3 regions of the Sphingomonas sp. FW306-1B-B10E genome follow, and region 1 is predicted to be linked to each of the others. Evidence: riboswitches for the same ligand, from Rfam matches in the RefSeq annotation. Region 1 holds a riboswitch; each other region holds the start of a gene.
What was found. Region 1 has a riboswitch for cobalamin ahead of AC3WJI_RS10740 (acyl-CoA thioesterase). Riboswitches for the same ligand answer to the same signal wherever they lie in the genome.
Positions count from the first base shown of each region.

Region 2: linked by a shared signal. The riboswitch ahead of AC3WJI_RS08305 (TonB-dependent receptor plug domain-containing protein) and the one ahead of AC3WJI_RS10740 (acyl-CoA thioesterase) in region 1 are both predicted to bind cobalamin.
Region 3: linked by a shared signal. The riboswitch ahead of metE (5-methyltetrahydropteroyltriglutamate--homocysteine S-methyltransferase) and the one ahead of AC3WJI_RS10740 (acyl-CoA thioesterase) in region 1 are both predicted to bind cobalamin.

Region 1 is NZ_JBYSXG010000023.1:1-2,194, reverse strand. Features, by position in the region: gene AC3WJI_RS10750 (hypothetical protein) at 1-684, shown strand, start outside; gene AC3WJI_RS10745 (hypothetical protein) at 738-995, shown strand; cobalamin riboswitch at 1,030-1,230, shown strand; gene AC3WJI_RS10740 (acyl-CoA thioesterase) at 1,339-2,109, shown strand.
Region 2 is NZ_JBYSXG010000016.1:3,761-5,954, forward strand. Features, by position in the region: gene AC3WJI_RS08305 (TonB-dependent receptor plug domain-containing protein) at 1-865, opposite strand, end outside; cobalamin riboswitch at 981-1,168, opposite strand; gene AC3WJI_RS08310 (methyl-accepting chemotaxis protein) at 1,274-2,194, shown strand, end outside.
Region 3 is NZ_JBYSXG010000025.1:50,915-53,108, forward strand. Features, by position in the region: gene putA (trifunctional transcriptional regulator/proline dehydrogenase/L-glutamate gamma-semialdehyde dehydrogenase) at 1-715, shown strand, start outside; cobalamin riboswitch at 783-970, shown strand; gene metE (5-methyltetrahydropteroyltriglutamate--homocysteine S-methyltransferase) at 1,076-2,194, shown strand, end outside.

The sequences.
Region 1 (2,194 bases):
CCCGATCGGGCGTTCTTCGGCGGTGCCGCGATCGCGATGATCCTGGTGACCCTGCTGGGCTTCGCGCCGAGCTATTATTTCTCCTACTTCACCGCCGCGCCGGCTCTGGGCCCGCTCCTCCACCTTCACGGCATTGTGTTCAGCGCCTGGATGCTCTTGTACGCGGGGCAAACCTGGCTGGTCGGCGCCGGCAACGTCCGCCTGCACCGCCGGATCGGGCTTGCGGGCGCAGCGCTCGCCATCGGCGTGTTCGTGCTCGGCGTGGTGACCGCGATCACGCTCGCCCGCGTCAACCTCCACGCCGTCGCGCACCGCGGCCCGCCGGTGATCTTCCCGCTCGGCGCGATCACGGCCTTCGCGGGCCTCTGCGCCGCAGCCATCGCGATGCGGCGGCGCCCGATGCACCACAAGCGGCTGATGCTGCTCGCCACCGTCGCGCTCACCACCACGCCGCTGGCGCGGATCACGCGGATGACGACGAGCGCGGTCACCCCGCCGATCGGCGGCATCTTGCTGTCCGATCTGTTCCTGCTCGCCCTCGTCGCCTTCGATCTGCGCCAGCGTGGCCGCGTGCATCCGGCGACGCTCGCCGGCGGCGGCTTCCTCCTCGCCACCCAACTGTTCCGCGTGAGCGTCGGCAAGACCGCGCTGTGGCAGAGCTTCCTTCACGCCACCGTCGGTTGAACGCCGCGATCGCAGGGGCTTGCGTCCTGCGCGCAGGGGCATAGGCATGCCTTATGGACTTTGACGATCAGCTTCGCCGCTATTTCGGCAGCGCCGACCCCGCCACGCTGAGCCCCGACGCGCTCGCCGAGGGCACCGAGCGCATCCGCGTCGATCTCGGGCTCGAGACCGACCGCAACCGCCGCTTCGCTCTCTGGGCGCTGCTCCACATTCTCGGCAACGCCCCCGATCTCGACATTGCGTTCGAGGACGAAGTGGACCGCGAAGCCGCGCGCAACTTCATGGATTTGCTCGCCAACGACGCCGAATAGAGTGCGCGCCGCTTGACGGCGCTCCGCGCTGACGCGAAGGCAAGGCGTCGAGGTTCTCCGTCGTGCTCGCGCACGGTGGAGCGAAGATGGGAAGCCGGTGCGAAGCCGGCGCTGCCCCCGCAACTGTAAGCGGTGAGTGGCGGTCATTGCGTGTCACTGGTGCGCGTCACCGGGAAGGCCAGACCGTCCGCGTCGATCCGTGAGCCAGGAGACCTGCCTCCGATGCGATAACGTCCACCGGCGGGGTGCCCGGTTCGGCCGCTTGCCCCGTCGTGGCCGGTCCCGCCGGCTGCGCTAACGGTCTCGCGCCTGTCCGTCCCGCCTCATCGAAGGCAAGCAGCACGTGACCGACGCCACTCCCATCCGCCTGATCGACATGGTATTTCCCGGCGACACCAATCACCACGGGACGTTGTTCGGCGGCGCCGCGCTGGCGCATATGGACAAGGTGGCGTTCCTGGCCGCGACGCGCCACGGACGGGCCCCCTTCGTCACCGCAGCGTCCGAAAAGATCGATTTCGCCGCCCCCGCGCGCGCCGGGGACATGGTCGAAGCAAGCGGACGCGTCGTGCGCGTGGGGAGATCCTCGCTCGATGTCGAAGTCGAGCTGATCGCCGAGGGCCCGGTATCGGGCGAACGGCGGCTGTGCACCCGCGGCCGCTTCACGCTCGTCGCGGTCAAAGGTCCCGCAACGCGCCTGCCGCTGCCGCCTGTGCCGGCGTCGGGCGCCGCGCCGCAGTCCGACGATGTGCTGCGCATGGTCGAAATGGTCTTCCCGCCGCAGACCAATCATTACGGCACGCTCTACGGCGGGGATGCGCTCAAGATGATGGGCAAGGCGGCATTCATCGCGGCATCGCGTCATGCCCGGGCGGTGATGGTGATGGCAGCGTCGGATCGTATCGATTTCGTCTCGCCGATCCGCGCGGGCGAGATGGTCGAACTGGCGGCACGCGTGCAGATGACCGGACGGACATCGCTGCGCATCGGCGTCGAACTCTGGGCGGAAGACCTGATGACCGGCAACCGCCGCCGCTCGGCCACCGCGGCCTTCACCATGGTCGCGGTCGATGGCGAGGGACGCCCCAAGCCCTGGGATCGGCGCCAGGGCTAGAATTCAACTTTCCCCCTCCCTGAAAGGGGGGGGGTTAGGGGTGGGTAGCGGCAAGCGTAGCTCGACGCTCCGATGCCAGGCGATG
Region 2 (2,194 bases), on a different contig from region 1:
CGGCCATGGTGAAGGCGACGCGGTTCGACAGCGGACCGAAATTGGCGAACAGCCCCGCATAGCCGTACAGCTCCTGCGCGGTCGTATATTCCGCGGTATCGGCGAAGCTGTAGGCCGGGGCAGGGAAGCCGTCGATCTCGAGCCGCGAATTGGCGTAGTAGCCGCGCAGGTCGACGCCAAAGCCCGGCGCGAATTCGGCGCGAAGCCGGCCGCTGGCATTATATTGGCGATAACCGTCGGCCTCGGTGCCGACCGCAGCCTGCGAGACGCCGTCGGTGCGGAAATAGCCGCCGGTCAGCGCACCTTGCAGCGTGTCGTTACCGGCCGCGACGGCAGCGTTGGCCGAGACCTGGTCGGCATAGCCATATTCGGCATTGGCGCGCGCAGTGACGCCATCGACCGGCGCCTGAGTGACGATATTGACGACCCCGCCCAGCGCCTGGCTTCCCCAGATCACCGAATTGGGGCCGCGCAGCACTTCGACGCGCTGGATCGCGCTGGTAAGCGCATTGCCGAAGTCGAAGGCTCCAGCCGGAGCGGAAGGATCGTTGGCGCGCACCCCGTCGATCAGCACGAGCGTCTGCGCGTCCTCGGCACCACGGATGCGCACCGCAGTGACGCCGCCGGGGCCGCCGTTGCGCGTCGAGGTGATTCCGGCGGTGGTGGCGAGCAGGTCGGCCAGCGAGACGGTCTGGCGCGTCTCGATCGTCGCGCGGTCGAGCACGGTGATCGAGCGGCCGGTGGTCTCGGCCTCCTGCTCGACGCCCGAGGCGACGACGACGACCTCGTCGTCGCCCGCCTGGGCATGCGCCGCGGCCGGCAGCAGCGCGGCGGAGGCGAAGAGAAACAGCTTGAACTTGGTCACGGCAAAGACACCTTCATCTGGGGTCGTCTCGCCGAAATGGCGCGGCGACCCGGTTAACGGTGTCGCTCACGCGAGGGGCATGCCCTCGTTCGCCCGGTGCACCCCGCCCGCGCAAAGGAATCGACTGTGGCGGGCAGGTCTCCTGGCTCCCGGGTCATTACGTGTGCGCCGCCTTCCCGGAAGAAACTCCAGTGGCATGATGACGCGTACGCTCGCCGGTTACAGTTGCGGGGGCAGCCTCGGGTTCGAACCGAGTTCCCATTTTCATCCCCTGTCGGGGACACCCGTCACGGCCGCGCCTCTACGCCCAGCGTGCGTTCGCTGCAACTGCGAAAAAACAGGGATTGTCACGCCAGTGTAATCAACTGTGAAGTTGGTCTTTACCAACGGCGCCCTAGTGCCGGGGGCATGAAGGTCGCACAACTTCCCCTGCAGTCGGACCCGAATCCGGGCTGGCTCACCGGCATCGAAGCCGATCCGCCCTGGCTGACGCTCGACGATTCGCTGTTCAAGGCAGTCGAGCAGTTCAATTCGGACATCGACCTGCGGCTGATGCCTGTGGTCGACGCCGCGCACCGCCCGATCGGCGCGATCTTCGAGAAGGACGTGCGGCGGCTGCTGCTCAATCCGTTCGGCCATGCGCTGCTGCGCAACCCCTATTTCGGGCACGGCGTGGTGCGCCACGTCCGGCCGTGCCCGGTGGCCGAGATCGCCGCCGATGTCGGCACGCTGATCCGCACCTATCGCGCCGCCAATGGCAGCGAGGGTATGATCCTCACCCGGAACGGCCGGCTGGCGGCGGTGATCGGCAATCGCCGCCTGCTCCACCTCGCCGCCGAGTATGAGCGCAGCACCGCCGCCACTCGCGTAGCGCGCGCCGAGCGGATCGAGCGCGCCAGCGAACGCTTCGAGGGACAGGTCGCCTCGCTCGCCCGCGCGCTCGGCGACTTGTCGGCGCAAGTGCAGGGCAGCGCGGCGTCGAGCGCCGATCGCGCCGCCGAAGTCGGCAGCCGCGCGGTCGCGGTCGCCTCGGCGGCCTCGCAGACCAGCGACAATATGCGCGAGATCGCCGCGCGCGGGCGCGAGCTCGCCCAGGCGCTCGAGCGTGTCGAGGGCGATACCGAGGCGGCCGAGCGCGCCGCCAGCCAGGTCTCGGCGCTGGTCCGTGCCGGCAGCGCGCGGACCCGCGAGCTGGGCCGTACCGCGCAGACGATCGACTCGGTAATCGAGCTGATCACCGACATTGCCGGGCAGGTGAACCTGCTCGCGCTCAATGCCACGATCGAGGCGGCGCGCGCGGGCGAGGCGGGGCGCGGCTTCACCGTCGTC
Region 3 (2,194 bases), on a different contig from region 1:
CAAGGCGGGGAACCTTTACATCAACCGCAACGTCATCGGCGCGATCGTTGGAGTCCAGCCGTTCGGCGGGCGCGGGCTTTCGGGGACCGGGCCCAAGGCGGGTGGGCCGCTCTATCTGCCGCGACTGGTGCGCGACGTGGCGCCGGCGCCACGCGGCGAGGCGGTGGTCGATCCGGCGCTGACCGATCTCGCCGCTTGGCTGGACCAAGCGGGCGAGAAGCAGGCGGCGATGCTTGCGTTGCAGCTCGATGCGTCCTCGCCGCTCGGCCGCGAAGTCGAGCTTCCGGGGCCGGTGGGCGAGCGCAACGTCTACGCGCTGCATCCGCGCGGCACGATCCTGCTTGCACCGGAGAGCCGGGAAGGGCTGTTCCACCAACTCGCCGCCACGCTGGCGACGGGCAACGATGCGGTGGTCGAGGCCGACGCCGGTCTGACCGCCGTTCTGGCGGAGCTGCCGCCGAGCGTGCGCGCCCGGATCCAGAGCGATGCCGGCGAGGTTTCGGCGGCGCTGGTCGAGGGCGACGCGGACCGGGTGACCGAATTGCTGCAGGCTCTCGCGACGAAGCCGGGGCCGATCGTCCCGGTCCAGGCGGCGGCGAGCGCGGCGCTGACCGAGGCGGATGCCTATAGCCTCACCCTGCTGGTCGAGGAGGTTTCGATCTCGATCAACACCACCGCGGCGGGCGGCAATGCCAGCCTGATGATGCTCGGCTGACGCATCATATAAAGATTTCTTTATATGATGCTTGACTGCCCCGCGGGTCGGTGCGATCTGGAGAGGGTCAAGGTTCTTCGTCCGGGGCTCGCCCTGCGTCGGAGCTAAGACGGGAAGCCGGTGCGATGCCGGCGCTGCCCCCGCAACTGTAAGCGGCGAGCTGCGGTCCAACCATGTCACTGGGGCTTGCCCCGGGAAGACGGACCGCCGCGCTGACCCGCGAGCCAGGAGACCTGCCTTCGACGAGATAACGTCCACCGGCGGGGTGCCCGGATTGGCCGCTTGCGTGCCGGCCGGTTCCCGGGTTGCGTGCGCGTGCGTCTGGTCTCGGCGCTTCGCCTCTCTTCGGGGTTGAAGAAGATGACCACTACCGTTGCTACCTTGGGATTTCCGCGCATCGGCCCGCGGCGCGAACTGAAGCACGCGCTCGAAGCGCATTGGGCAGGGAAGTCTAGCGAGGCCGAGTTGCTCGAGGCAGGTGCGGGGCTGCGCACCGCCGCCTGGGCGCGGCAGAAGGCGCTCGGCGCCGACTGGCTGCCCTCGAACGACTTCTCGTTCTACGATCATGTCCTCGATACCAGCATCATGCTCGGGGCGATCCCCGAGCGCTACCGCAGCGCCGACGGCGAGGCGGGCCTGGCGACCTATTTCGCGATGGCGCGCGGCACCACCGGGGATACCGGATGCAGCCATGGCAGCGTCACGGCGTGCGAGATGACCAAGTGGTTCGACACCAATTATCACTATCTCGTCCCCGAACTCGCTGAGGGGCAGAAGCTCGCGCTCAACCGGCTCAAGGTGGTCGACGAGTATCGCGAGGCCAAGGTGCAGGGCTATGACACGCGGCCGGTGCTGCTCGGGCCGGTGACGTGGCTGAGCCTCGCCAAGGGACGCGGAGTCGATCCGTTCGACTATCTCGATGAAGTGCTCGGGCTCTATGCCGCGATCCTGGGCCAGCTCGCCCATGCCGGCGCCGAATGGGTGCAGATCGACGAGCCGGTGCTGGTGCTCGACCTCGACGACAAGCAGCGTCGCGCGCTGACCCGGGCCTATGCCAAGCTGTCGCGCTCGGGACCCAAACTGATGCTCGCGACCTATTTCGGCGGGCTGGGCGACAATCTCTCCTTCGCCGCGGCGTTGCCGGTGGCGGGACTGCATGTCGACCTCGTTCGCGCGCTCGAGCAGCTTGATCCGTTGCTCAAGGCCGCGCCCAAGTCGCTGCTGCTCTCGCTCGGGGTGGTTGATGGGCGCAACGTCTGGCGCGCCGATCTCGAGGCACTGCTCGACCGGATCGAGCCGATCGCGGCGACTCGCGACCTGGTGCTCGCGCCGTCCTGCTCGCTGCTTCACGTGCCGGTCGACCTCGCGCTCGAGAAGAAGCTCGGCGAGGTGGCCGAATGGCTGGCCTTCGCCGTGCAGAAGGTCGAGGAGCTGGCGGTGCTCAAGCGGGCGATCAACGAAGGGCGGGACAGCGTGGCC